Regions from separate parts of the Calothrix sp. PCC 6303 genome, predicted to be linked through region 2. Evidence: predicted binding sites of a transcription regulator. Region 2 holds the regulator's gene; the other holds the start of a gene.
The links. Region 2 encodes HrcA, which represses chaperone genes, less so after heat shock. Its sites were predicted from a motif close to TTAGCACTCNNGANTCNNGAGTGCTAA; they were not measured.
Positions count from the first base shown of each region.

Region 1 (15,453 bases), 2.2 Mb from region 2:
GTTTCTCAGCCAAAACATGATACCCCCAATTCAATGCATCCCGAATTAACTGGTAGTGGGTTGTAGCAGGAGTCGCAATAATTACCGCTGTTAATCCTGATATTTGTTGTATGGCTTGCCAATCGGTTGTGAGTAAAATCTCATCACTCAACTTGTACTGACGCTTTACAGTTTCTAAGCGTTCAGGATTCGGATCTATCACCGCAGCTAATTCAGCTTGAGAATGTTCTAGGATATTTCGCAACCAGTGAACACCCCAACGTCCAACCCCGACTACTGCCACTTTCGTTAAATTAACCATTTATTTAGAAATTAAAAGTTACAAGTTAACTCCCTTGAAATATAGTGTTTATCACCCATTAATCGGGGATCTGCTTGATTTCAAAGGAACTCCTCAGTCATAACTCTTAAATCTGATGATGCGGCTCAGTCTTTTTGCGGAGGGCTGACAGATAAAAATGCTACTTTGGCGGCAGCTTGTTCCGCAGCCTTGATGGAGCGTCCTTTACCCTCACCAAGCTTAGAACCATGCAGTAAAACTTCTGCAAAAAAACGTTCTTCACTGTGGGTAGGCTGATGGATTTCCATCACTCGATATTCAGGCAAAACTTTATATTGTCCCTGTGTCCATTCCTGTAGAGCAGCTTTATAGTTAAGTCGAGCGGGATCGAGACGAATTTCAGCAGCCATGCTTTTGAAATGGGGATCAAGCCAGGGATGGATGAGTTCAAGATTATTTGTACTTAGATAAAGAGCGCCGAGAACCGCTTCAAAAGCGTCAGCTAGGCGTGATTCTTGTCCAACTTGATCAGTAGTGGCGCTACCAGCCACCAGTAGATATAATTCTAAACCATAAGAACGGGCTAATTGAGCAAGAACGCGATCGCTTACTAGCACCGAGCGAATTGCGGCAAAATCTCCAACCGAACAATCAGCATAATTTTCCCACAACACAACCGCTGCCGCCAAGCGAACTACAGCATCACCGACAAATTCTAGCTGTTCATAGTTGGCAGTATCTGAAGCAGTAGGATGAGTTAATGCCATATCAAGCAGATTCCATCGTATGGGTGCTTGCACAGACAAACCCAATTTTTTGATTAAATTTTCAAGCTGTCGCTGACGACGCGGGTATGCAAGGGACATTAAAAAATAAGTAATGAGTAATGAGTATGTTTTCTAACGGGGATTTAGACAAGGCACATTTGTGGGGGAAGTTTTCACACCTATTGCTGCCGCCCCGACACACAACCCCCTGCCGTCATTGATTACTAGGGAATAAAACCCCCAAACTTTGTTAAATAACTTTAGGTTGACGATATGATCTTTAGGGATAAATATAGCGGAATACAACAAAAAAAAGATTTCTGGGATAAAAATTAACACATTAATAAGGAGAGAGTCGGACATAAGCCGGGTTCTGTTCTCAAAATCTCAAAGTATTAAATTTCTTCATACTTCCAGATTACAAGGGTAGTCATCTATCTGGGACATTTGTTACCAAATGCCTCAAGCGGCTCTCATCAAAGGAACTGGAAAAAGACCAACCATAGCTCCATTTACCTTGCTTCCAACCGGGGTTTACCGAGCCAACACCTCTCGATGTTGCTGGTGCGCTCTTACCGCACCTTTGCACCCTTACCTCATCAGTTAGCAGTTACCAGTTATCAGTTATCAAGTATTACCTGCTCACTGCTCACTGTTCACCGTTCACTAAATTAGGCGGTATTTTTCTGTGGCACTATCCTCACGCTCGCACGCACTGGACGTTATCCAGCAAGTCTGGTCTTTCGGAAGCCCGGACTTTCCTCAAACTAGCCTTTTATGACTAATCTGTAACTACCTACGCCTACTCCCTCCCATGATCAAGTGTAATCTTTGATGGCGTTAATTCAACAACAGGAAATGAGCGGGGGATAGTGAGACTATAAGTTGATTCGTTTGGTTGTATCCCCGCTGCAATCGTTCTCCTATCTCTTTTTATTCCAAGGTAAAGCATATGTCCAAGGCAACTTTCTAATTACGAAAGGACAATTAACAATACACATAGGTGGTTTATTACTGCCCGGTTGTAAACCAGCGCGTACTTCTGAAATTCTTAGGACTAATTGTAATGAAAACTGCAAAGTAGTCTCTTCATTCATAAACTTTTTAAAGAGAATTCTATTTGCTTTCACAGGATTTTTTTCTAATGAGGCGATATCAACAATTACCTTATTCGCCTTATAAGTTCCACTTTCTTTATCAAGTTCAAATGTATTTTCAGCAGTAATCGTTGTGGTGAGTGTTTTCTTGGGAGCTACCAAGCTGGGGCTTTGGGGAACTGCCAAGTCACGGGTGATATCGGGTGATTTGCGAATCACTCGATAAGATTGTTTACTATGTTCCACAACTATGGAACTATTATCCCAATCAACATATACAGCTAAATTTTCAGATTTATTCTCCACAAACATCAATAGTTCTTTCAGATCACCTAGGCTATAAGTAGCACCTAGTTTAAAAGAAATACCCACATCATCTTGAATATTTTGTTCCTTTAATTGTTCAGAAATAATATCCTTTTGCGATGTAAAATTTATTTTTTCATCGATAGAATCAATCATCCGATTAAAGGTATAAGATATACCAATAATGTAGAAAGTCATAACAAGTAAATTATTATCTGCACTTGCGATATTTGCCATAGCTTGAGATTTAAACTCCCTGGATAAGTTTACAGATTTTAACGATATATTTGGGATTTTTGCTCAGGATTTATTATTTTCAGGAGGAATAGTATTGTCAAACCAACCGCTTCGCCAGAATAGGTACATTAGGGAAAGCGCGATCGCAATCATCACAGCCCAGCAAAGTGGATACCCCCAATACCAATTTAATTCAGGCATATTATACGGTGATTTCTCCGTATTAAAGTTCATCCCGTAAATCCCCACAATAAATGTTAGAGGAATAAAAATCGATGACATCACAGTCAAGAATTTCATAATCTCGTTCATTTTATTACTGACTGCGGATAAGTATACATCCATTAAGCCTGAAGCCAATTCTCGATAAGTTTCCACCATATCAATAACTTGTACCGCATGATCGTAACAATCTCGTAAATATACCCGTACTTCAGGACTGATCAAATCTCCACTATCACGAATCAAAGCATTAATGACATCTCGTTGTGGCCAAATCGCTCGTCGCAACTGTAACAACTCTCTGCGGACTCGATAGATTTTTTGCAAAGTTCTACGAGTTGGATTCAAAATTACTTCCTCTTCCAAATCCTCAATTCGTTCACTATATTTTTCTAAAACGGGGAAAAATCCATCAACGATTGCATCCAAAAGTGCATAAGCCAAATAATCAGCCCCATATTTGCGAATGACACCGCGATTCGATTTGATTCGATGTCTGACTGCTCCAAAACAATCCCTAATTGGTTCTTCTTGGATAGTTAACAAATAATGCTTACCCAAAACAAAACTAACTTGTTCGCTATGAAAACCACATTTCTTTTTTTTGGGCATGACCATTCTGGCAATTAACACAAGCTGGTCTTCATAATGCTCAATTTTAGGACGTTCCGTCATATTAATCACATCTTCTAATACTAAATCATGCAACTCAAAGATATCCCCCAAAGCTTGGATAATTTCAATATTTCCTAGTCCTTGAACATCTACCCAGGATACTGACTCTGTATCTAAAAATTCTCCACATTCGTGGGGGGTTAAATCTTTTTTATCAATTAAATAAATTTCGTTGTAATCAATCAACCTAATCTTTGGTTTAACGGCATCTGCGGCTATATTTAGAGTTCCAGGAATTTCTCCGGGATGATGATAAAAATCTTGAATTTCTTCTTCATTTTCACTTTTTTTAACAAGGTGACGACGGCTACTATATTTACGGTTTTTTTTCGATTTTTTAGTCGTTGTTAGGTGAAGTTTTCTAGTCATAAAATGGTGGGTTCAAAATAGGCTAATAGTTGCGTCTGCATGTGGTCTGAACTTCCAAGTTTACACAAGGGCGGGTTAGCACCTACGAAAAATATCCGTAAATCAGGTATTTTACCTCTTTCCCTGGAATCATAATTGACATTTGGTTTACAAGCACCAAAAAACAGCCAGCAAAAAAGCAGCTTGCCGAATTTAGGCAAACTGCTCTGGAACTAATGATAATAAATCTAGGGGTTAATCACAATTAACCATAGGTAAAGCAGATGGAAATTCTACATCATTCCCATACCGCCCATACCCATGCCGCCCATACCCATACCACCCATGCCACCCATACCACCCATACCGCCCATATCAGGGGCAGCAGCGGATTTCTTCTCGGGTTTCTCCACAATTACAACTTCGGTAGTTAAAACCATTCCGGCAATAGAAGCGGCATTTTGTAGTGCTGAACGCACAACCTTGGCAGGATCGATAATACCAGCCGCAATTAGATCTTCGTATTTGCCTGTGGAAGCATTGTAACCAATATTTAAATCCGATTCACGGACATGAACTACAATTACAGAACCTTCAGCACCAGCATTATCAGCTATTTGGCGCAGGGGCGCTTCTAAACTGCGGGCAACTATGTCAGCACCAATTGCTTCTTCAGGGGTGAGATTTTTCTTGATTTCTTCAATCTTTTTAGATAAGTGAATCAAAGTTGTACCACCACCAGGAACAATTCCTTCTTCAACGGCGGCTTTAGTAGCGTTTAAGGCATCTTGGATGCGTAATTTACGATCTTTAAGCTCAACTTCAGTTGGCGCACCAACCTTGATTACAGCTACACCACCCGCTAACTTAGCAATCCGCTCTTGTAATTTTTCTTGGTCATAGTCGGAATCATTATTTTCCAACTGCTTACGAATTTGAGCGATGCGCTTTTGCACATCTTCTTTATTTTCGCCAGCGGCAACAATTGTGGTGCTTTCTTTGTCTATAGTAATTTTACGAGCTGTTCCCAACATTTCTAATGTTGCGGTATCCAAGTTCAAGCCGATTTCTTCAGAAATCATTTGTCCTTGGGTTAAAACAGCAATATCTTCTAACATTGCTTTGCGACGTTCACCAAAACCAGGGGCTTTAATTGCACATACTGCTAAAACACCACGGGCTTTGTTGACAACTAAAGTCGCTAATGCTTCGCCGTCAACATCTTCGGCAATAATTAACAGAGGTTGACCAACACGGGCAACTTTTTCGAGAACAGGAACTAACTCTTGGATATTGCTAATCTTTTTGTCAACGATCAGAATTCGAGCATTTTCAAACTCAACTGTCATCCGTTCGTTGTCGGTGATGAAATAGGGGGAAATATAGCCCCGATCAATTTGCATCCCTTCGACGACTTCTAACTCGGTGGTGAGGGATTTGGATTCCTCAACTGTAATTACACCATCTTTGGTTACTTTTTCCATCGCCGAAGCCAACATAGCACCGACCTCTTCATCGTTACCAGCACTGACTGTGGCAACTTGTGCGATCGCACTACCTTCTACTGGCTTTGCCATTTTGGCAATTTCTTCCACCAGTACTTCGATAGTCTTGTCAATACCACGCTTAAGGCTAATTGGGTTGGTGCCAGCGGCAACATTTCTTAAGCCTTCGTGAATCATCGCTTGTGCTAAGACTGTGGCGGTGGTGGTACCATCCCCAGCAACGTCCTTAGTTTTGGAAGCAACTTCTTGAATTAGACGCGCACCAGTGTTTTCTAGAGGGTCTTCTAATTCAACTTCCTTGGCAACAGTGATACCATCATTGACAATCTGCGAGGAGCCAAACTTTTTCCCCAAAAGCACATTGCGTCCTTTTGGTCCCAATGTAATTTTTACGGCATCCGCCAAAGCGTTGATTCCTCGTTCTAAAGCGCGCCGAGATTCGTCATTAAATGCTACTATCTTCGCCATATTCCAGTTTTTAATCCCTACACTAGACAATTTAGCACTCAACGTTCCAGAGTGCTAAGGAGTAAAAACCGTCAAATTGTGAATCAACACCAAATCAATACCAAAAAAAAGTGAAAAAAATGATTAATATACAGTTGAAGCTCAGTTGGATTAGCAGTAATGCTTGATTCAGGGGATGAATATATACCGATTTCTTCAGGCTTTGGGAATTGTCCAACCTAGCGGTTCCGGCTGGTTGGCAGTGGTGTTTACATTTTTATTAGCTTGGGTTGTGACTTGGCGCTTGATCCCCACCGTTCGGAAGTTTGCACTTCGAGTTGGGTGGGCAGATCAACCCAATGCTAGACGACTCAACCGCGAACCATTACCGAATGCAGGAGGTTTGGCGATTTATGCAGGTGTAATCGCTGCGATAGTACTGGCTAGCTTACTACGTCCGATTGAATTTCAAAATGTACCAGTTCAGGTATTAACGATTTTACTAGGAGGCTCCATCCTAGTTTTGGTGGGCTTTATTGATGATCAATTCGGCTTACCATCCTCTGTTCGTTTGTTAGTGCAGATCCTGACTGCATTGTTGTTGGTTGCCAATGGCATCAGTATTAAAGTTGCTATGGGAACTCCCATTGACTCAACCCTCTCTATTTTGGTGACGGTTCTGTGGGTGGTGGGAATCACCAATGCCATCAATTTGATGGATGGAATGGATGGTTTAGTTGGGGGAGTGGGTTTTATTACCGCGATGAGTTTGCTGGCTGTCTCCGCTCAACCTGGTGAAAACCGGGCAGCTGCAACTTTAGTTTTGGCAGCTTTAGGAGGTGGTGCTTTAGGATTTTTGCGCCATAATTTCCACCCGTCACGCATTATTATGGGTGATGCTGGTGCATACTTTTTTGGTTATGTGCTAGCAGCTACAGCTATTTTGGGTAAGTTGCAAACATCGACGATTTTTGGTTTGGTACCTTCAGTATTATTTCTGCTATTACCAGTGCTAGATACAACTCAGGTTGTAATTAGACGATTGATGGCGGGTAAAAATCCGATGAATACTCCCGGAAAAGATCACCTACACCATCGGCTATTGGCTTGGGGATTATCACAGCGTTACGCAGCGTTAACTATGTGGTCTATTGCCTTGATTTCTAATCTATTGGCAATGTATTACCAGCATTTAACATTTCTCCAAATGTTGATCACTGCGGTGGCGATTGTAATCCTTTTAAGCTTTACTGTCTGGCAGCGTATTCGAGCAGCTAGAATGCCTGTAATTGATAAAGGTGTTGCCAAGGTGAATAAGGGAGAGTGAAAAGAAGCAGGGGAGCGGGAGCAAGGGAGAAGACTCTCAGACTCCGCACTCTTTTAGAGCGTCCTAGAAGGGTGTAGCTCTGTCTACGAGACGCTCCGCGCGGATGGGTAGGGCTTACTCCCCCTGATGAGGAAGCCCCCTTCCCCTCTACCTATTCGGTGAAACAAGTCGCAAGTAAGTTTTGTAAGGGGGATAGGGCATTTTCCACTTGTGCGATCGCTTTTAACTATCAACTACTACAAATCTCCCTTTGACTCAATATCAGACAAGCTCAAAGCTCAACAAAATTATCCAGCGTTAGCCGTACTTTGTAACAAAATATTGATAAATATTTAGATACATCACGTTTCTGCAAATAGGCTTAGTGACGAAATTAAAAGTCCGAAAATTAGGAATAATTAAAAGTCTGGGGAAGAATTACAGCCTAATCGATTACTCTAAACTCTAGCTTTAGCCAAAATCTACTCTACTATTGATCAATCGGTAAATAGTGGATAAATCTATTGATTTTTTAATCTTATAACTGTAATATTTATGTCACCGAACTAATCGCGGTATTCCGATAGAGAAACCGTTGGTTAAAGTTTTGCCTTCTGTGGGAAGCTAATAGTCAGACTTCTCAACCCAATTCTTAATTCTGGAAATTATGGCTGTATCATCTTCTCCAACTCCTCCGCAGCAGATAAACCCCCGTAGAGAAAAAACACCATCACCTAATAATATTGTCAACCAGGTACTTAAATCCTCTTGGACTTGGAAAATAACATTTTTTTACCTGACGGTGATGTTGTTTATACCCATCCTTGCTATGTTCCAAAAAGCAGCTACGGAATCTCCTGCTAACTTTTGGAAGATTGCCACTAGTCCGGTTGCCCTTTCTGCCTACGAGGTCACATTTGTGACGGCAGTTGCGACTGCTTTGGTTAATGGTTTTTTTGGAACCTTAATTGCTTGGGTGATGGTACGCTATGATTTTCCATTTAAGAGAATTATTGATGCCTCAATAGATTTACCGTTTGCTTTGCCAACATCGGTAGCAGGTTTAACACTGGCTACGGTTTATAGTCAGAATGGTTGGATTGGCTCCCTATTACCCTTTAAAGTATCGTTTACTCGAACTGGGTTAGCGGTGGCAATGCTATTCATTTCCTTACCCTTCATTGTGCGAACAGTGCAACCTGTACTGCAAGAATTAGAAAAGGAAGTGGAAGAAGCTTCTTGGAGTTTAGGTGCTTCCAAATGGCAAACATTTTGGAAAGTAATCGCACCTCCTTTGTTTCCCACGGTTTTAACTGGTGTCGCGTTGGGATTCTCCCGTGCAGTTGGGGAATATGGTTCAACGGTAATTATTGCTTCTAACACACCATATCAAGATTTGATTGCACCAGTGTTGATTTTTCAACGTTTGGAACAGTATGACTATTCGGGTGCAACTGTGATTGGGGTTGTATTGTTGACCATTTCTTTGGTTTTATTGTTGTTAATCAATCTCTTGCAAGCTTGGGGAAGACGCTATGACGCGAGATAGGAACGGGAAACAGGGTTTTGATTGGGAAAGGTTCACCCCAGCGATTTTAATTGGTATAGCGATCGCATACTTGGGATTAGTCATGTATATCCCAGCTATCAATGTTTTTTACCAAGCCTTTAAAAAGGGAGTTGGACCATTTTTCGCTAACTTGACCCATGCTAGCTTTCTCCACGCTGCTTGGTTAACAGTGATTTTAGCAGTTATAGCGATCCCATTAAATACGGTATTTGGTCTTTGTGCAGCTTGGGCGATCGCAAGGAACAAATTTCCCGGTCGTGCTTTTGTTTTGAGTCTAATTGACTTGCCTTTTTCAATTTCACCTGTAGTTGCAGGTTTAATGATTGTCTTGTTATACGGACGTACAGGTTGGTTTGGTGGTTGGTTACAAGAGCATGGTATTCAGATCATTTTTGCGTTTCCAGGAATGGTGCTAGCCACATCCTTTGTGAGTATGCCATTTGTAGCCAGGGAAGTAATCCCGGTTTTAGAAGAACTAGGTGCAGAACAGGAAGAAGCAGCAAAAACCTTGGGTGCGAATGAATGGCAAATATTTTGGCGAGTTACTTTACCCAATATTCGCTGGGGTTTACTTTACGGTTTAATTTTAACTAACGCGAGAGCGATGGGTGAATTTGGTGCTGTTTCTGTAGTTTCTGGAAATATTGCTGATAAAACTCAAAGTTTACCGTTATTCGTCGAAGATGCTTACAAACAGTATGAAACAGAAGCAGCTTTTTCGGCTGCTGTACTTTTAGGATTGTTAGCTGTTGTTACTTTGGTTTTAAAAGAGATTTTAGAGCGCAAAACCCGGATCAAAGAAGTGGAATAAAAATTAAATTGATAGTTTAGGAGTTAGAAAATTTCCAAATTAAAGACTCTCTAAATAAACTTCCAAACCCCATAGATTTATCTAGTGGTCTGTCAAGATAAAAATGACGGTTGTAGAGACGTAGCATTGCTACGTCTCTACAGGATTGTGGATGTCTACATAATCATCAAAATAAAATTGAGAGACTACTAGGGGGTTATTCTCATATATGCTGAATAAATTCTGGTTAAGTAAGTAGGCGGAAATAAACGGAACTATGTAACAGAATGTAAATTCATCTCAAAGCCTTCTTACAAACTAAGGCGGAAGCAAAGCTACACGCCTTGTTTGCGCTTACCCCTACTCACTACTCACTACTCCCTGACCAGAACGATAATTTTTTCTACCCACCTACTTAATTCACTATTTGAATTGCAGGATAACTAATGGTAGAGATCTAGTAATACTACATCTCTACAAACACTTTATTTTAATAAATACTGTTTTCCGATAAACTAGCGGTAGTATTAAAGATATCAGTTTATTGGAGGATTTCCTATGGGTATAGCAGTAGAAAACGTATCAAAGCACTACGGGTCTTTCCGAGCAGTTGATGATGTGAGCTTGGAATTTAAAACTGGTTCATTGGTGGCATTGTTGGGACCTTCAGGTTCTGGTAAATCTACATTGTTGCGAATGATTGCGGGATTGGAAACTCCTAGTTCAGGGGAAATCTACATCACAGGTAAAAATGCCACTCACAAATCTGTACAGGAACGGAATATCGGGTTTGTGTTTCAGCATTATGCTTTGTTCAAACATTTGACAGTTCGTCAAAATATTGCCTTTGCTCTGGAATTACGCAAAACACCTAAACGACGAATCCAGCAACGAGTTGAAGAACTATTGGATTTAGTCCAGTTGAGTGGATTAGGCGATCGCTATCCATCACAACTATCTGGTGGACAAAGGCAAAGGGTAGCATTAGCGCGATCGCTTGCTGTCCAGCCACAAACTTTATTGCTAGATGAACCATTTGGTGCATTAGATGCGAAAGTGAGGAAAGAATTACGGGTTTGGTTGAGACATCTCCATGAAGATGTGAATGTGACGACTATATTTGTCACCCATGATCAAGAAGAAGCAATGGAAGTAGCTGATCAAATTGTGGTGATGAACAAAGGTAGAGTTGAGCAAGTTGGTAGTACTGCCGAGATTTATGATCAACCAGCAACACCCTTTGTGATGAGTTTTATTGGTCCGGTGAATATTTTGTCTAGTAATGCAGGAATTCAGCCCAGTAAAGGAGTTGTCACCACAAGCGATAATCGCATCTTTCTCCGTCCCCACGATATTCTGATCCATCAGAATGCATCAGTGGATACTGTACCTGCAAAAGTTGACCGAATTATCCATCTGGGTTGGGAAATCCGGATCGAGTTACTCCTAGAGTCGGGAGAACTTGTAAATGCTCACTTAAACCGAGAACAATTTAACCAACTTCAACTGCATGAAAATCAGCACGTATATTTGAAACCAAAACAGGCAAGGGTGTTTCAAAGCGTCTAATTTGTAGATAAGTCACTAATATGTAACTAAGCAGAAGTAAACTACACAATGTCATTCCATAGTTTACTTCCACTAATATAAATTGCAGAAAATTATAAAATAAATGTTAGGTGGCGCAAATATTAAATAATATGGACAAAAAGACGATATAACTTTTTATCCTGCTTTGTTATAGTAAGCTTTTCTGCTCTTCTTCCGTGAGTTTATTTGCTGCTTTTATCGCACGAGAACAAGCCCAATCATTAGACATAACTGCGGGAAATCCTTTACGTATTGCTTCTGGGCAAATTGCATAAATTGTTAATTGACAATCAATCAATTCCAAACCAGATTTTTCCACTTGCTTCATTGCTTGCTTGAGGATGATACTATTTTCAAACTCAATTGTCATATTACATTGGGTACAAACAACATGATGATGATGATTCGGGGAAGTTGTATTTAGCTCATAATGTTTGTGGACTTCAGCTAATTCTAGCTCACGCAAAATTCCCATGCGTGTCATTAATTTTAAAGTTCTATAAATAGTAGATAAACTAATTCCTTCTTCACGCTTTTCCAGCATTTCAAATAATTCTTCAGCGCTGAGATGTTTTCCTCTTGGCAAATTTTGGAACACTTGCAAAATTACCTCGCGCTGCGGAGTTAATCGCCATCCTTTTGCATTGAGTTCTGCCTTGAGAGAATTTGCACTGTACATCAGATTATTCCTTGCTTATTGGGATTATAGCTAATAATGCGCTTGCTCAGATCTGTGTTAATTACTCGTATTATACGCGCATCAGGTATATGAGTTTTAAGAAAATTTGGGGGGTTAATTCCCCAGCAATCAACGACGGCAGCGCGTTTTCTGTCGAGGTTTGTCTTACAAACTTTAACGGAGGCACACCCCCCGTTAAGTTTGCGCTAAATCTCCGTTACAAAACATACATACTTATTACTCATTTTTTAAAGTTGTGTTGGGTTGGGTGCATCACCATAAACTGCTTTCGGGTCGAAAGTTTTCTCAGTTTCGGTAAAATCTAGATTAAGCGATCGCTCTGAAGAAACAGCCTTTTGCCCGATGGGAATACTCCGGTAAAAACAAGAACGATAACCGACATGGCAACTTGCTCCAGAACCAGCAACCTCAACCCGCATCCAAATGCAATCTTGATCATCATCTATTAACAACTGCTTGACCTTCTGCACCAACCCACTAGATTTACCTTTATACCATAGTTGTTGACGACTACGACTGTAATAATGAGCCTCACCAGTTTCAATGGTTTTTACTAATGCTTCCTCATTCATGTAAGCGTGCATTAGTACCTCTCCGGTGTTCGCATTGCTCGTCACAACTGGAATTAAACCGTTACTGTCAAATTTTGGAGATAGTTGAGAACCTTCTTCTACCTGTTCTACTGAGGTACGAGAGCTAAATAAACGATTCATATCTAAGGGTTTGTGAATGATTATGATAATTATTATTGTTGCTTAAAAGTGTCTGTAAATTCTATTTCGTTTTTCAGCAATTGAAGTGAAAATACCTCCTTCCCACTCCACTGCTTTTTCTGTTCCCAGGATGATTTAGGATTGCTATATGTCAATTTGGTGCATAAACATGACACAAGCTATAGCCATCAACAACAATCACAAATTAGACCTCAAACCCTTAGCAATGCCTGAACGTTTATTGTTGGGTCCTGGTCCTTCAAATGCCCACCCGGCCGTACTTACAGCGATGAATACTTCTCCTGTGGGACATTTAGATCCAACCTTTTTGACGCTGATGGATGAGATTCAATCGTTACTACGGTATGTTTGGCAAACCAGTAATTCCCTGACAATTGCCGTTAGTGGTACCGGAACTGCGGCAATGGAGGCAAGTATCGCTAATGTGGTGGAAGCTGGTGATGTGGTCTTGATTGGTGTAATGGGGTATTTTGGGAATCGGCTTGTGGATATGGCAGGACGCTATGGGGCAGATGTCCGGGTAATTACGACACCATGGGGTCAAGTTTTTAGCTTAGATCAACTAAAAGAAGCATTAGAAACCCACCGTCCTCGCATTCTCGCACTTGTTCACGCAGAAACCTCCACGGGTGCGCGTCAGCCGATGGAAGGGGTGGCAGAACTTTGTGAAAAGTACAACACACTCCTGTTAATTGATACGGTAACAAGCTTGGGTGGAGTGCCAATTTTCTTAGATGAGTGGGGTGTTGATTTAGCTTATAGTTGCAGTCAAAAGGGCTTGGGTTGTCCTCCTGGTGCGTCACCATTTACTATGAGTAGTCGGGCGATGGAGAAGTTGCAAAATCGACCGACAAAGGTGGAAAATTGGTATTTGGATATGAATTTATTAGGGAAATACTGGGGAAGTGAGCGAGTTTATCACCATACTGCCCCAATTAACATGTATTATGCATTACGGGAGTCTCTACGTTTAATCGCGGAGGAAGGCATTGAAAATTGCTGGCAGCGTCATCAACAAAATGTTGAATACCTTTGGGAAAGCTTGGAAAGTATTGGTTTGAAGATGCATGTGGAAAAGCAATATCGATTACCAACCCTAACAACCGTATGTATTCCCGAAGGTATTGACGGTAAAGCTTTTGCGCGAAAACTCTTGGATGAATATAATCTGGAAATTGGCGGTGGTTTAGGAGAACTTGCTGGAAAAGTTTGGCGAGTTGGGTTGATGGGGTATAACAGTCGTCCGGAAGTTGTGGATAATTTTGTTGATGTATTAAAAAAGGTATTGTGATACTGAGGTTAAGAATTCAAAATTGCTGCTAATGCCACCCATTCGTCGCTGGTTTCTTGATCAATAATATTGAATCCAGAGGCTTGAAACGAAGATGCGATCGCGTCTTTGTAATCATCGGTAAAACCCGCTGCTATTAATATCCCACCTGATTTTAGTGCTCGTTGATATTCTGGGGCAAGAGTTGTATGGATTCTGGCGAAGATGTTAGCAATAATTAGGTCACAATTTCCTGATGGTGCAATATTAGTTACATCTTCTTCCACATTTCCCCCTAGCCAATGCCCCATTTCACTCCCACAACCCAAGCTTCCCAGTATCACTTTTACTTGTGATTCTACTTCATTTAGTTTCACCGCATCTTGGGTTGCCTTCACAGCCACAGCATCGTTATCTAGGGCTAATACGTTTGCGCCCAGTTTTGCCATGGCAACGCTTAAAATTCCGGAACCTGAACCCAAATCTAGTGTATTCATTCCTGGGGTTAAATGCTTTTCTAAAAGTTGCAAACTCAAAATAGTAGCTGGGTGTAAACCACTACCAAAAGCAAAACTAGGATTCAATTTCAGGATAATTTTATCGGTTGTTGGCAAGGGGGATAATGTATCAGTGGGAAAAATAGTAAAACGTTTGCCAATGCGACGAATCAGAGGTTGAGATGCATTTTCATGTTGTGGTTTCTGATCAATTACACTTGCTTTTAACTCAGAAATTAATCCAGTACGTTGTAAAGAAGAAAGTAAATTTTCTATTTCTAAACAACGTATATTTGCATCTGAATCATAGGGAAAATAGAGCCAAACCGTAGATGTCCAGTTTGATGGCTTGATATCCTCAATATACTTAGTAATGGAGATATCACAGATATAATTAGTAGATTTCAGTAATGTCGCAACCCAATCAACAGCCTCATCACTAGCTTCGACACTTAATTCAATCAAGGGAATATTTTCGATTGGGGGAGATGGCTGCATGATTGTAAAAGGTTAATGATTGACGCAATTTAGAGTATATTAAAGCTCATGCGATCGCATCATACAAGTAAGTCGGTGTTAAAATGGGTTAAATAGAGCATAAGCCTAGGCTGAAACGCCTACGCAATGGACAATTGGGCATTTTTTACTTGGAACACTACTAGTAGATTATTTGAACACCATATTTTTGAGAACTACTTCAATCGCATCAAAACGAATTGGTTTGCTAATATAGTCATTCATACCTGCATTTAAACATTCTTGACGATCTTCTGGACGAGCATTAGCTGTCATGGCAATGATTTGGGGTTGTTTAGATAGTTCTTTGCGAATCTGTCGAGTTGCTTCTAAACCATCCATTTCCGGCATTTGTACATCCATGAATACAACATCGTAAAGTTGCTTTTGTGTGGCTTTAACAGCTTCAAGTCCGTTATTTGCCACATCTGCTTGATAGCCTAATTTCTCTAGCAACTTCAAAGCAATTTTTTGATTTACTAAACCATCTTCAACTAGTAATATCTTTAAAGGCAGTTTTTCAGCAAATTTATGATCATGAACAGGAAGATTTTGTGGTTCAGTACGGGAGTAGGAAAGAATTTTAGTTGAACAAT
Region 1 covers NC_019751.1:1,978,808-1,994,260, reverse strand. Annotated here, with positions in the region: gene CAL6303_RS08170 (Gfo/Idh/MocA family protein) at 1-301, opposite strand, end outside; gene rnc (ribonuclease III) at 427-1,146, opposite strand; RNA gene rnpB (RNase P RNA component class A) at 1,394-1,857, opposite strand; gene CAL6303_RS08160 (hypothetical protein) at 1,971-2,687, opposite strand; gene corA (magnesium/cobalt transporter CorA) at 2,751-3,953, opposite strand; gene groL (chaperonin GroEL) at 4,226-5,905, opposite strand; gene CAL6303_RS08145 (MraY family glycosyltransferase) at 6,081-7,211, shown strand; gene cysT (sulfate ABC transporter permease subunit CysT) at 7,858-8,739, shown strand; gene cysW (sulfate ABC transporter permease subunit CysW) at 8,726-9,571, shown strand; gene CAL6303_RS08130 (sulfate/molybdate ABC transporter ATP-binding protein) at 10,109-11,119, shown strand; gene CAL6303_RS08125 (Fur family transcriptional regulator) at 11,289-11,819, opposite strand; gene hisI (phosphoribosyl-AMP cyclohydrolase) at 12,068-12,553, opposite strand; gene CAL6303_RS08115 (alanine--glyoxylate aminotransferase family protein) at 12,723-13,865, shown strand; gene CAL6303_RS08110 (50S ribosomal protein L11 methyltransferase) at 13,874-14,839, opposite strand; gene CAL6303_RS08105 (response regulator) at 15,008-15,453, opposite strand, start outside.
Region 1: a site for HrcA is predicted at 5,937-5,963, ahead of groL (chaperonin GroEL). Genes of this name have one in related genera too.

Region 2 (15,453 bases):
TTTGAAACCTGTTTTGCTGCCTCAACATATTCTGGCGCAGTAGTCAAGTTTAAATCAGGTGCTTGGACATTATTCACAGCTTCCCGTAATACCTTAGCATCATTAGCAAACAACACATATTTATCACCCACCACCGCACCAGCTAACATTCCTTTTTCTAATTGGGAATTATCAGAAATCAACTTGATACCTGCATATTCTTCCACACCCAAATCAGCACCCGCTAGTACCCGCTTAGAAAAGAGTAGTTGAAGAAATTCCTGGCTTTTTTCAGGTGCATTAGTGGCAAGTGCCATCAAATATCCCGGCTGTTTACCATTATCAGGGTCGCGGTCGATATCTAAAGTAGTTACAGCCAAAGTAATTTCATTTCCTAACCAAGGTTCCACATCTTGGCGATAATTAACACCAGTATTTGCAAAAAAACCTGTCTTTAATTTGCTAAACTGTTCTTTACCCAAACCCTGTAACCGTTCTACATTTCCTTGTAGAGACACAACTACAGGTGCTTGTTTGGACACGAAAATCGCAGCACCAGGTTTACCAGTGGTAATATTAGCTGCAAGTACACTTTGGTAAGGGAATTCTCCACACACAAACAAACTCATTAGCAGCGCAATGAGATTTATCGCTAAAAAACGGAACACTAGGCATCTTCTCATAATCAGTTATCAGTTATCGGTTATTAGTTATCAGTTATCAGTTATCAGTAAGATTTAGATTCTGTAGCACACATATACTCTGTTCGCTGTTCCCTGCACCCTGTTCGCTGATAACTGTTAACTGATTTAAGCGATCGCTCAAATTTTTTGTCAAGATAAGTAAGAGGATTGTTTACACAAATTTTCATGACAGATCAAAATTCCAGCCAGTCTTTTACCCAAGTTACCGTTGAAGAATTTACACAACGTCTTGCTACAGCGGATAATCAGCCTCAGCTAATTGATGTCCGTGAACCCCAAGAAATTGACATCGCCAGCATCGACGGCTTTATTAATTTACCATTGAGCGAGTTTGCTAACTGGTCAGACCAAATACATTCTCGCTTCGATTCCAATGCCGAAACCTTTGTTCTTTGCCATCATGGCATCCGTTCAGCCCAAATGTGTCAGTGGTTGGTAGCCCAAGGATTTACAAATGTTCACAATATTGCTGGCGGCATCGCTGCCTATTCGACAATCATAGACTCATCGATTCCGCAATATTAAAGGAAATGTAGAGATTAGTTGTTGGCTGTTAGCTAAAATTTCTTTACTCCTTCACTCCCTCACTCCTGTTAAGTAATTCCCACACATCAGCAGTTACACGGTAGCAACAGTTCAAATCGCCAGATACTTTAGTAGTGAAAAAGACATTGTTTCCCAAGCAATCGTGAAAACATAAAAGATGGGGAAAGTGAGAAGGAATAAACAAAGATTATTTTGCCCTCATATCTCTTAATACTTTTGTTACGCATGATCTGAGCTTGCATCTGTTTTTTGCTAGCATTGAATCAGACTTTGGGGCACAAACGTAACTTTGTTTTTAGCTTTTGTAAAAAAAATCGAATAATTTATTTTCTTCGGCTACATATATTCCATCGCTATCCACCCGAAAGTTGTTCGTTCAAAAATATTTTTTAAATTTTCTTAAGTTTTGCTTCAGCAAACACACCCTATGCAAGTCCAGTTAACTCACCGACAACAGCACATACTTTGGGCAACAGTGCGACACTACATCGCTACTGCTGAACCCGTAGGTTCCAAAGCTTTAGTAGAGGAATATAACCTCGGAGTTAGTTCCGCCACAATCCGTAGCATCATGGGGATGTTGGAAAAAACTGGGCTTTTGTATCAACCTCATACCTCAGCTGGGCGAATACCCTCAGATTCAGGTTATCGTCATTATGTCGATCAACTTGTAACTCCCAGCGAAATCTTGGTGCAACAGGTAGAACAAGCTTTACAGAAACGTTTGAAGTGGGAAGATTGGAGTTTGGAAGCGCTTTTACAAGGTGCCGCTCAAATTTTAGCGACATTAAGCGGATGCATTACTTTAATTACAATGCCGCAAAATAGTACCGCAGCTTTACGACATCTACAGCTAGTACAAGCAGAAGCGGGAAGAGTCATGTTGATTGTTGTCACCGATAGCTACGAGACACACTCAATCTTGATGGATATGACAACTGTAAACCGAGTTAGTGAAGCAGATACAGAGGTAATCGATCGGGAGTTACAAATTGTTTCAAATTTCTTAAATAGTCATTTACGTGGTAAGAATCTTTTAGAGTTGGGTAAACTGGATTGGACACAGTTAGATCGAGAATTTCAATGTTATGGAGAATTTCTCAAAACTTCCCTAGTTGAACTGAGTCGTCGCACTCACAATCCATCTACCACCCAAATTATGGTACGTGGTGTATCAGAGGTTTTGCGTCAGCCAGAATTTTCGCAATTACAGCAGGTACAAACCATCATCCAACTATTGGAGGAAGAACAAGAACAGTTGTGGAAGTTGATTGTGGATGAACCAGAAGAAGATTCTGCCAAATCCCGTGTCACCGTCCGCATTGGTGCCGAAAACACATTACAACCAATTCGCAGCTGTACATTGATCTCTTCTACATATCGGCGTGGTACAGTTCCAGTAGGTAGTGTCGGAGTATTAGGACCAACTAGGCTAGATTATGATAACGCGATCGCAGTTGTTGCCGCAGCCGCAGAATATCTATCAGAAGCTTTTAGCTAAGTTGTAGCTATCCAAAATTCACGCAAAATCATGAGATTCAAGATAATATCCATTAGGGGGGAACAATCGTTTGCCCTGAATTTGCTGAGGTATAAAAATTAGATGCGTCGCAGGCTAACATATACTTTCCCACAAAACTAGGAAACCAGAAAATCTACCTATTGATTCTCCATTTTGTAGTCACTAACTCATCGCACTTAATATTATTCACAAAGTTAGAGGAAACTTCATTATTACATGATAGATTCTCTATAATCTCTGAAGCTAGACTTTCATCCTCAGCTTTTCCCATCCCCGATAAAACAACATCATCTTCTTGATTTTCTCTTTCGGATGACTCAGGATCAATTAACGGTAAAGTAACAGTTACAGTAGTTCCTTCATTAATCCCAGGACTACTCAGGGTAATTGTTCCCCCCATCAACTCAATTAAGTTACGGGAAATTGCTAATCCCAAACCTGTACCACCAATTTTACGTGAAGTGGCATCTCCAACCATAACAAATGGACGGAATAATTTTTGCTGTTGAGATAAATCAATCCCAATTCCTGTATCTTGAAATGCAATAATTACATGTGGCTTTGCATTGATTTCTTCAATACTAGTAGAAATTGTAATACTTCCAGTTTCGGTGAATTTAGTTGCGTTTCCAATTACATTAATAAATACTTGCTTTAGTTTAATTGGATCGATATTTACAGGAATTGAATCCAACATCATAGGAATATTTAATTTTAATCCTTTTTGCTGCACATTCACCGACTGTAAATTAATAACTTCCTTTAGCAAATTATGCAGATCAACAGGTTCCAAAAATACAGAAAGTTTACCAGCTTCAATTTTGGAAATATCTAGCAAATCATTAATTAATCCCAAAAGATGAATAGCAGTTTCATCTGCACGCTGAAGAAATTCTAATTCCTCTTCTCGATCATCGCATAATCCATCCCTAACAATCCGAATGCTATTAATAATAATATTCAAAGGATTTCTCAATTCGTGCGATGTATTTGCTAAAAATTGACTTTTAACTTGATTCGCATCCTTAGCATCTTTCCAGGCTATTTCTAATTCTTCTGCCCAATTTTTTAGGCGTTCTACCATCTGACCAATTGCTTGGGCAAGTTGATTAAATTCACGAATATCAAAATCATCAGGTGAAACTGCTTCTGGAGATTGATTTGAATGAGTTTTTAAAGCATAATCTCGTAACTTTTCAATTGGACTTGCCAAGTAATTAGAAACATATAAAGAAGCTACTATGCTTGCACCAATTAAGACAACCGTTAAAATAAATAAAACTAACTTGATTGTTCCCAATCCATACAACACATTATCTAAAGTGGTTACATCTAGAATAATCCATTTCTGGGAAGAAGATACAGTAACTGGACTAGGAATAGCAGTGTAACCAGCAACTAGTTCTTCCCCCTGTTTTTCAAAAAAGAAATGTAAATATTTCTTTTTCCCAGAAATGGCATTTCGCACAATCTTTTTTAAACGAGAAGCATCTACATGCTGAGCAATATTAGTTCCAATCCTTGTGGTTATAGGATGTGTCAATATTGTACCGTCTTCAGATATAACGACAGATGAACCTATAAACAATCCTGGTTGCTTTCTAATTTTCTCTTGTAGTTCTGATTGAATACTCAAAACATAATTTGGTTCACCATTCAAATTATAAACTGGGGTTGATAGGAGTATTTGCAATTTATTTTTCATACTCGGATCAGCGGTATTAATATTTGTATAATTTTTGGGAGGGATAATTACTTTAGCTTGAATATCTGTACTGTTATTCAGCTTTTTGACTTCATCAATAGCCCTTTCACCGCAGGTGCTGGCAATCACATCTTGTGTTTTTAGATCAATTAGTTGAATACACTCAAGGTGTTGTGGAGATTCTTGAGTTATTTTGTTAATGAATTCTTGAGCTTCAGCCGCTGAACCTGAGCGAATTTGAGTAGCTTGACTAATACTAAGTAGATTAATTTTGAGACTACTAATCGTATCAGCAATTTTTTCGCCCTTCATTACAGCACTTTCAGTGAGATTTTTTCGAGCCGTTTCTAGAAGGCTATCGCGTGCTTTTTGAAAGACTGCAAACTCACCTATAAATAAAATAGGGACTGACAGAAATAAAATTCTGGATGTTAAAATGCGACGGAATGATAATTGGCGGGGTTTAGCCATTGGTAGTCTCTCTCGGCATCTCCAAACCACAATAGCAATGATATTTAAATTTAGCAGTAATTGTCATTAATTTATGATTAATATCCGCTAATTATAGTGACTGATGAATTAGCTATTCAGCTTCAACTATATTTCAACTTAATTTGATTGGTAAAATTTTAGAGTGCCTAATTAAGCATGTGACTTTACTAAGAGTATCACAGGTTAAAAGTCAAAAAGTATTTCCCTATGTTAATCACAAAATGGATGAATACTTATTGTGCGTTGCCTGGAACCCTTCTAAATTCATACAATTTATACATTTTACATTTCTCATGCTCCTGCAAGTAAAGGTTTTTTTATTTTGACTCAGGATTTTTCAGAATCGAGGGTAATTGAATAGTCATAAATCAGCTTTTTCCGACGTTGTAATTGAATCGTGATTCTGCCTGATTTTACTACCACCAATTTATTTTGATGTATAGTTTAGCTGCTGATAGCTCAATACTTTACTACTTTAACTTTGGATTAAAATCTTCAACTAGATAATTATTTTTTGCCACCTACTGCTCAGTTATCAATGCAAAAATGTGGTTTACCATAGCTAACTGGTGCTACTGCTGACAAATATAAACAAATATCCTAGTAAAATCAATGATGCAACATCGACCCTTTGTAACTGTAATTCTTGCAGTGAGTGTAGATGGTAAGATATCAGACTTTAGGCGATCGCCTGCTCGGTTCGGCTCAAATACTGATAAAGCACACCTAGAAAGACAGATTTCTGCCTCTGACGCTGTACTATTTGGTGCTGATACGCTTCGAGCCTACGGCACAACACTAACTATTACCGATCTAGATTTGCTACGACACAGAAAAGAAGCTGGTAAGGATGCTCAACCGCTTCATCTAATTATTACAGATCTAGCTAAGTTAGATCCGGAAATTCGCTTCTTTAATCAGCCAGTGCATCGCTGGTTAATTACCAGTCAGCAGGGGGCAAATTTTTGGCAGAATCGCTCAGAATTTCAGCGAATTTTGATATTTGAGAGTGATTGTGGTCAAATAGACTTGACAAAAGTACTTTCATGTTTACCGAATCTAGGTATCGAACGTCTTGCTGTACTAGGTGGAGGTGATTTGGTGGCATCGATGATAAAAGCTGATTTGGTGGATGAATTATGGTTTACTGTTTGTCCTTTGATTTTGGGGGGTATTGCTGCACCCAGTGCGGTAGCAGGTATGGGTTTTTTGGCTGATGTTGCACCCCGCTTACAGTTGCTTGAAGTAAATCGAGTTGAAGACGAGGTTTTTTTACATTATCGAATTAAAGAAAGAGTTGACATATTCTAGATATAGAGTGTTGTTCGTTTTTATCAAGTACACCTTTATCAGGTCTAACTTGTGTTTAGGAAACCTAAATATCTGTATCTAATAGCAGGGAAACTGGGTCATAATCTGATTTGAACTGTTTACCCAAATTTAGGCTGTGAACCTATGATCATGTTTCCATAGACGATAATAATGGATATTTTGGCTTTTTGGTGCAAAAATCTGGTTTATTATCGTAATTAAACGGAAAATGTACTGATTTATGGCTCTTATTGTCTTAAGGGTGTGGAAATTTTCCGTGACTGATGACAATTATGCAAATGGAAAACCGACACTGAATTTTGCCTCTCTTGTAGACAAATATCCCAGTTGCTTAAAAAGTAATAACTAAGTGGAGATGCAGCACTGCTACATCTCCACTCTGAATAAGATCAATTTTAATTGTATTAGTCCTAAAACGAGAAGCCGGAAATAAGGGGCTTTTTTGTCCATGTCTTCGTCTAGCAAAATTGACTTGGCACAGTTGCTATCCTCTATATATCTTCAACTTCTAATCTTGCAGCTGTAACTGCATCGAATGCGAAGGCTACGATTATCGGCATTGGACACTTGAATATATAGGTCGAAACTACTGCCACGCAAGTAGCCACCACAGCGGAAACTGACCAGATTTTTTCTTGGGATGTCATTCCTTTCTCTTGCTTGATAGCTCTTAATACTTTACCGGGAATTGGCTCAGGCATGACTGCTCCTGGGGGAAATGCCCAGTAATTATTTCGTCGCTCTTCAAATAAATCAGTCCAGCCGTTATCTTCACACCATTCTTCAACCCATTGGTTACAAAAGTGATTCATGAGACGAAGGCGAGAAATAGAACTTTGCATAATTTATTGAGGACTAAGGGTTGGCGATGAAGCGATTAGATGGTCGCTAACAGGTTTGGTAATGGAAACTTATAGATATCAATTAATCAACTTATGTCAAGTTTTATGAAGCAGTTATAATAGGTTTTATTACGCGGATAGACCGCTGCTTTACAACTATAAGACTAACAGCAAAATGGGGTGCTTCAAGCAAAAAGAAAATAAACTTTACTTAACTCTTGTTGGCGATATAATTCGCAATAAAGATGATATGAGAAAAATACTAGCGATAACTGTGGCATTGACTCACAAGTCTTGATATATATCAAAAAATAGAAAATATTAAGTTAAACTAAAGAGCTATTCTTGGCAATAAATGATGAATTTATGCTTAAAACATCAATGGTTTGATCTTTGATAAATTTGCCTACCAGTAGATATTTTAAATTTGTCGCTAAAAAATTAGAAAAAGCCTTAAGTCTATATACTGAGATTATTGATTTTTATGAAGATTGAGATTCTAGTCTTTGACTAGATAATCTAATTTTCTAGGGATAAAGTGCTTAATTTACCTCTATGGTTACGGAACTACTCTTGATCCCCAAAAATGACAAAAACTGATGTGTATAGTGTGAAGTTACAAGCTGTAAGCTGAGAAAAGCAACCTACCTGATCTAATTAGTTATGTTTTGGCGAAAAGTTGTAGTATTGATATTAGTCATAGATGCATTTTTCTTGACATCTCCAGCATTGGCAGACTGGACACACCCACTATCATTTAGTAATGCCCAATTAGCCCGTCAGGATTTTTCAGGACAAAGCCTGCAAGCAGCCGAATTTTCTAATGCCAATATGGAATTAGCTGACTTTAGGGGTGCAGATTTACGAGGTGCTGTAATGAGTGCATCAACTATGACTAAAGCCAATCTACATGGAGCAAATTTAGCAAATGCACTAGTGGATCAGGTAAACTTAACAGGGGCGGATTTAAGTGATGCCGTCCTTCAGGAAGCGCTATTGCTGCGTGCGATTTTTACTGATGTAAAGATCAATGGTGCAGATTTTACAGATGCAATCTTAGATGGTGCACAAATTAGAGAATTGTGCAACATAGCTAGTGGTGTAAATTCTCAAACTGGTGTTGAAACTCGTTATTCGCTAGGGTGTAAATGAAGCGTGTTGGTGTAATTGGTGGTGGACAGTTGGCTTGGATGATGGGTGGTGCAGCGAAAAAGCTAGGAGTTGAGTTGGTAGTCCAAACTCCCAGTCCTGATGATCCGGCTGTTGCGATCGCATTATTGCAGAAACCAGTCCAAAAGTTCACAAGATACGATTTAAAGTCAGACTTTTTTGTGCAAGCAAGGGTTGATGATGCCATTGCCACTGCTGAACTTGCGAAAAAAAGTGATGTGATTACCTTTGAAAATGAATTTGTTGATGTGGAAGCACTGTCGATTTTGGCACACAAAGGTGTTTGCTTTCGTCCGCGACTCGAAGCTTTGGCACCCTTGTTGGATAAATACCACCAACGCTGTTACCTCAAAGATTTAAATTTACCCGTTCCTAATTTCCTCCCTTTGGATAGTGAAGCGATAATTGCATCAAGTGATTCTGGCTTGACACAATTAGGTTTCCCTGTGGTTCTCAAAGCTCGTCGTCATGGTTATGATGGACAAGGAACTTACATTGTCAAAAACCTAGGACAGCTAAAAGAAATCCTTGCCTCCACTCACCACTCTAGATACTCATCCACACAACCGATATATCTATTGGAAGAATTCATTCCCTTCACTCGTGAATTAGCTGTTATCGCAGCTAGATCAGTAAATGGAGAAGTTGTCATCTATCCAGTGGTAGAGACTCAACAAGAGGAACAGGTATGTCGGCGAGTTATTGCCCCTGCGGATATCTCACCCCAGGTAGCAGCCCAAACTGCCAATATAGCTTGTACTTTACTCAATCATTTAGAGGTGATTGGAGTCTTTGGAATAGAACTATTCCTGACGGCAGATGACAAAGTGCTAGTGAATGAGATAGCCCCAAGAACCCATAACTCTGGACACTTCTCCCTAGATGCTTGCCAGACTTCTCAGTTTGAGCAACACCTACGAGCAGTTTGTGGTTTACCATTAGGAAACACTGCTCTAAATTGTCCAGGTGCAGTGATGGTGAATCTCTTGGGATATGAAAATTCTCAAAGTGATTATCTGTCAAAGCGTCAACAAATAGAAGAAATACCCCAAGCACATCTCCATTGGTACGGGAAAACCGAATCCCGTCCTGGACGCAAATTGGGACATGTAACTGTTATATTAGACCAGTGTCGGCGAGAACATGCGATCGCAACAGCCCAACAAATAGAATCAATCTGGTACCCGACTCAAAGTTAGGCAAAGTCATGATTAAATCAAAAATGGTAAATTTTCCTTTAATCAAGACACAACATGATTTTGGAAGGTTATAATGGGGTTGTTGTACTGTGACGTTGGTGACTGCCATCAAGTTTTTTGATCTATAACTTGAAGCAAAAGGGAGCCTTACAATTCTCGTGGCAGTATACCGGGCATGTACCCGGAAACTTTAAACGGAGGAACTGGTTCCCACCTGGATTTTCCAGGTCAAAAACTTAGGTAAAACGGCGTTGCGGTACACAATATTTGAAGCCTTCAAAGTTGATAAAACTTTGGAGGCTTTAATTATTAAGTCTCGACACCTCAACCTGTAATTTGTATTATTTGTATAAATTGAGTCTAAATGTAATTTGAATAACAGTTAAGATTAGTTAAATTAGCCAAATTTTGGCTATAAACAGCAAAGATATTATACATAAAAGTCGATTAATGTCGATTAATAAAGAGTTTCCAGCTTCAGTCTGTAAATTAGACAATGGATTAACATTCATTCATCAACAGATTACTGCGACTCCCGTTGTTGTGGCTGATATTTGGGTGGGTGCAGGTTCAGCTTTAGAATCTCAACCGTATTTTGGCATGGCTCACTTTTTAGAACATATGATCTTTAAAGGTACTGCCAAAGTCGCACCAGGAGTATTCGATAGAAATATTGAAAACCGAGGTGGAGTAAGTAATGCTGCTACTAGTTATGATTATGCCCATTATAATCTGACTACCGTATCAGACCATTTGGGGGAAATATTGCCACAAATGTTGGAAATGTTGCTTCATCCAGCAATTCCCGATGATGAATTCAATCGAGAACGAGATGTAGTAATAGAAGAAATTCGTCAAGCACAAGACGATCCTGATTGGTTAGGATACCAACATTTAATTAATAATATCTATCAACATCATCCCTACGGACGTTCTGTTTTGGGAACTGAGTCGGAATTGATGCAAAATTCACCTGCCGCAATGCGAAATTTTCACGGAAAATATTACCAACCGGAAAATATGACTGCTGTAGTTGTGGGTGGAATTTCTCAAGCATCAGCGTTAGAAATTGTTGGTGAGACGTTTTGTGAATTTACCAGTGATTGCTATGGGTTTTTACAGCCGGAAACAACATCAAAACCAATAATTACCGGAATTAATCGTCAAGAAATTGCTATCCCTAGATTAGAACAAGCTAGGTTAATTATGGCTTGGGTTTGTCCTGGAGTAGAAAAATTGAGGGCAGCTTACGGGATGGATTTGTTATCAACATTATTAGCAGAGGGACGCACATCGCGCTTAGTGCGGGATTTACGGGAGGAACAACAGTTAGTTCAGGGAATTTGTAGTAATTTTTCTCTGCAAAAGGAATCCAGCTTATTTACAATTACTGCATGGTTGGAACCCAAGAATATTGAGACTGTGGAAGCTTTGATTTGCTTACATTTAGAAAAGCTACTTTCAGAAGGAATTAGTCAAGCTGAATTAACTCGATGTCAACGCTTGTTGTGCAGTGATTATGCGTTTTCTACAGAAACTCCCAACCAAATAGCTAGCTTGTATGGATATTACAGTACAGTTGCCCAACCCGAAATTGCTGTAACTTATCCGCAGCAAATTTTGTCGTATGATGTCTTAGAACTGCAAAAACTCGCTAATAGTTATCTTTCTCCAGAAAAATATACAGTAACTGTGATGAAGTGAGATGTAATTGTCTCATCTCTACAAAATAACCTCCTAATTTATGACAACCTTGCCAAGAAACTCCCATATTCACAGAACTGTTTTAGATAACGGAATTGTGGTGTTATTAACAGAGAACCCCACTGCGGATATCATAGCCGGACGAATTTTTATCCGTTCTGGGAGTTGTCATGAACCATCAGAAAAATCAGGTTTAGCTCATTTGCTATCGGCATTGCTAACTAAGGGATGTGACGGACTTTCTAGCATGGAAATTGCCGAGCAGGTGGAGTCGGTAGGTGCTAGTTTGGGTACAGACGCAAGTGCTGATTATTTTTTGGTGTCTCTCAAAACGGTAACGGCAGACTTTGCCAACATGTTAGCGCTAGCTGGGAGAATTATGCGATCGCCTACTTTCCCAGAGTTGGAAGTAGAATTAGAAAGACGGTTAGCACTTCAAGATATTCGCTCCCAAAAAGAACAACCTTTCAGTATTGCTTTTGAACAATTACGCTTGGCAATGTACAAAGATCATCCCTATTCCCAATCAGGGTTAGGTGATGAAAAAACCATGGCAAGTTTAACCCGCGATGATTTGGTGAAATATCACCAAACCTATTTTCGCCCAGATAATTTAGTAATTAGTATAGCTGGTAGGATTAAATCTAGTGATGCGATCGCACTAATCCAAGAAGTCTTTGGTGATTGGCAAGCACCCATTAACCAACCAATTCCAGGTTTAACTGTATCTGAGATTGATACTGCACCCCACGCTATTAGCACATTTCAACAAACCCAACAGTCAATCATCATGCTGGGTTATCTCGCACCCGCTGTTGATTCTCCTGACTATGCTGCTTTAAAACTATTATCAACCTACCTAGGTAACGGACTTTCTAGCCGCTTATTTGTAGAATTACGCGAAAAACGCGGTTTAGCCTACGAAGTTTCCGCATTTTATCCAACTCGTCTCCTTACTGCCTCATTTATTGTATATATGGGGACTGCACCGGAAAATACCAGAATCGCTTTAGACGGTTTGAAAAACGAAGTCGATTTACTTTCGTCTGCTCCTCTGTGCGATGATACAATCCAAGCAGCAAAAAATAAAATTCTGGGTCAATATGCTTTGGGTAAACAAACTAACGCCCAAATCGCCCAAATTTATGGATGGTATGAAACCTTGGGACTAGGTATTGACTTTGATATCCGCTTCCAAGAAATGATTAGCGCTGTTAATGCAGAACAAATATATGCTGCTGCTTGTCGGCATTTACTTACACCTTATGTATCAATAGTTGGACAAGAGGAAGCTGTGAGGAAGGCAATTAAATCAGGTAACAGCAAGCAGTGAACAGGGAACAGTTTCAACACCTTAAGGTCTATTTTCCTAGCTTTTGGCTGTACGCAAAGCCTTCTTGTTGAATATAGATAACTGCTGGAAGGATGGATTTAGCCTTTTTCTCGAAAAACGAGACTTCACGGGTACTTGTTGTGTAGTATTTTTGAGGAAGTCAGTATGAATGGTCTATTTCAATGAAACAGCTCCTCAACACATTCAAAAGCTGGAAAAAATCCATCAAGGCAATTGTTCATAGCCTAGTGATGGTGATTTTAGCGATAACGCTATTAGCGACTCCAGCTTTAGCAACAGGTGTATATGAAATATCAGGACTTACACCCGATACTTGGGTAGTGGATGAAGCTGATGTTATCAGTCGTGCCAATGAAGGTAAAATTAGCAGTGCATTATCAGAATTAGCTCAAGCATCGGGTAACGAAGTCAGATTTATTACAGTTCGTCGTCTCGATTATGGTGAAACCCCGGAGAGTTTTACCAAAGCATTGTTTGAGAAATGGTTTCCCAGCAAAGAAGCACAAGTAAACCAAACCTTGATCATGATCGACACTCTGACTAACGGGAATGCAATTATAACTGGTGATGCCGTCAAGGCTACACTTGCAGATGATACAGCTAAAAGTATCACTGATGAAACATTAATGGCACCATTACGGGATGGTAATAGATATAATCAGGCATTTTTGGATGTAAGCGATCGCGTAGTGGCAATTCTGAGCGGAAAACCAGATCCAGGTCCACCAGAAATCGTTGATAATGTTCGAGTTGAAAGCACCTTTGCATCTTCAGAAGAAACTGAAAAAGAACGTGGTAATTCCACAGCTTGGGTAATCGGACTTTTAATCGCTGCTACCGTCATCCCCATGGCAACATACTATATATATCAAGTGAATCAACCTTCTTCTGATGGGTAAATAAAATCTCGCTAGTTAGCCTTTAACCATGATACAAAAATAGACACGACATCTAATCTGAGGATGTTCACTCTCTAGATAGTTTCAGATTTAGTTGAAACAGCGGAAGTTCCTAAAGGGTGATAGATTGACGCAAACCAATCTGTCACCCTATTTCCTAATCCTGCACATACTCTCGTTGCGAAATCAAAGCAATTTCTGCCCTGAGAAATTCTCTTCCCAAATATGCCGCATGGTCAAGCATACTTACAGGAGAAGGTTTAATTTCTTCAAATAATTTCACACATAACTCCTTAGCAGTTCTGCCAGTATAAAGAGTCATATTACTGCGTTCAACTTTTCCCTTTGCCGGAATCACCTCACCAGTTTCGGGATTAACCGCTAAACCTTTATCATTAATTATATTGGAATAGTGCTTGGCACATATAATACCAGCTTCACGGTCAACGTATATAATAAAATAACCTTCGGGATCAAGTTCGATGTAACGCTGCGATAGTTTGTCATCAATTGCTGTAAGATTTTCCAGTGTTAAATCCATGAATTTCCCCTCACAAATTACTATCTTAAGATTTGTTGTCTTATTTACAGTTTAGTATTTTCATGGACAATGCTGAAAGATTATGATACTTTTCCCACCCACAGCAGAAAGGAAGTAAATAATTGAACCTCGCATGACTGGAAGTCACGCGATTCCTGCGTGCAGAAATCAACCATTTATTTTGATTGAAATTCTTGCTCTTGATTTCATGTAGTAGATGCCCCAGAATTATTTTTTTGGTTAAATGGTAATTCAGCATTAATTGCCTCGATTTCCTTTTGTTCGAGTTGATTTATTTCTCGAATATAAGGGCAGAGAATCTGCTGCAAACGGTTATTGTAAAATCGATGCAAGCTGTGGTTTGGGGTTGCGGGAAAACCTCGACGTTTTTTATGTCTTCCACCAGCACCAGGATCAAAAATCTTGATACCGTTATTGATTGCCCATTCAATTGGTGAATAGTAGCAAGCATCAAAATGTAAGCAGTCTATATCCTGAAAGCTTCCCCAATAACGCCCATAGAGTCGTTCACCTTTATATAAACAAAACGACATACCGACGGGGGTTTGGTCATTGTCCTGATTATATGCCGCCATTAGCAACACGCGATCGCTATATTGATCAGACAGGGATTCAAAGAAGCGTTTAGTTAAGTATTTACTTCCCCACCAACCAAACTTGTCACAGGTATCAGCATAAAAATCATACATCAAACCTAACATCGGCTTGGTAATTTCTTCCCCTGTCAAAGCTTTGAGTCGTAAACCAGCTTTCTCTACAGCTTGACGTTCCCGCTTAATATTACGTCTTTGGTTAGCATTAAAAACAGCTAAATAATCATTAAAACTACTAAAATCGGAATTTTGCCAGACAAAATTGTGATTTATCCAACCCGTAAAACCACTTCTTTCTAAAACCGATTTCCAGGTAGGATCGACATACAGGAAATGACATCCACTAATTCCATGCTTCGTGCAGAAAACATCAATCTCATGCACCATCATTTCCACAATTTCCCCCTCATCTTCCCCCGGTGCAATTAAAAATCGATAACCCTCCGCAGGAGTAAAAGGAGTCATCCCCACCATTTTCGGATAATACTCAATCCCAATGCGCTGCGCTAAATCAGCCCATTGATTATCAAAAATAAATTCACCGTAACTATGTCCCTTCAAATATAGTGGTGCAGCAGCAATCAACACACCTTCACGCCAAATTGTCAAATGATTCGGCAACCACCCATTTCTTGCCGTCGCACTTCCAGACACCTCCAAATTATTCAGCCATTCCCACTCTAAAAATGGCGTTTTTAGAGGCATTGCCAAAGCATCCCAGGCTGCTTGTGGTACTTGTGCAAGTTTATTTATCCAAGCAATAGAATAGCGAGATTTCAGCATCGTGGCTTTTTGGAACGCAAAAATATACAGCTTTACTTAACTTAATCTACATGATTTTTTGAGGAGA
Region 2 covers NC_019751.1:6,546,663-6,562,115, forward strand. Annotated here, with positions in the region: gene CAL6303_RS26630 (DUF3352 domain-containing protein) at 1-662, opposite strand, end outside; gene CAL6303_RS26635 (rhodanese-like domain-containing protein) at 849-1,208, shown strand; gene hrcA (heat-inducible transcriptional repressor HrcA) at 1,657-2,730, shown strand; gene CAL6303_RS26645 (sensor histidine kinase) at 2,885-4,927, opposite strand; gene CAL6303_RS26650 (RibD family protein) at 5,561-6,259, shown strand; gene CAL6303_RS26655 (hypothetical protein) at 6,772-7,122, opposite strand; gene CAL6303_RS26660 (pentapeptide repeat-containing protein) at 7,786-8,274, shown strand; gene CAL6303_RS26665 (5-(carboxyamino)imidazole ribonucleotide synthase) at 8,271-9,491, shown strand; RNA gene ssrS (6S RNA) at 9,573-9,755, shown strand; gene CAL6303_RS26670 (M16 family metallopeptidase) at 9,942-11,195, shown strand; gene CAL6303_RS26675 (M16 family metallopeptidase) at 11,236-12,528, shown strand; gene psb32 (photosystem II repair protein Psb32) at 12,711-13,448, shown strand; gene CAL6303_RS26685 (DUF4346 domain-containing protein) at 13,606-13,989, opposite strand; gene CAL6303_RS26690 (GNAT family N-acetyltransferase) at 14,196-15,386, opposite strand.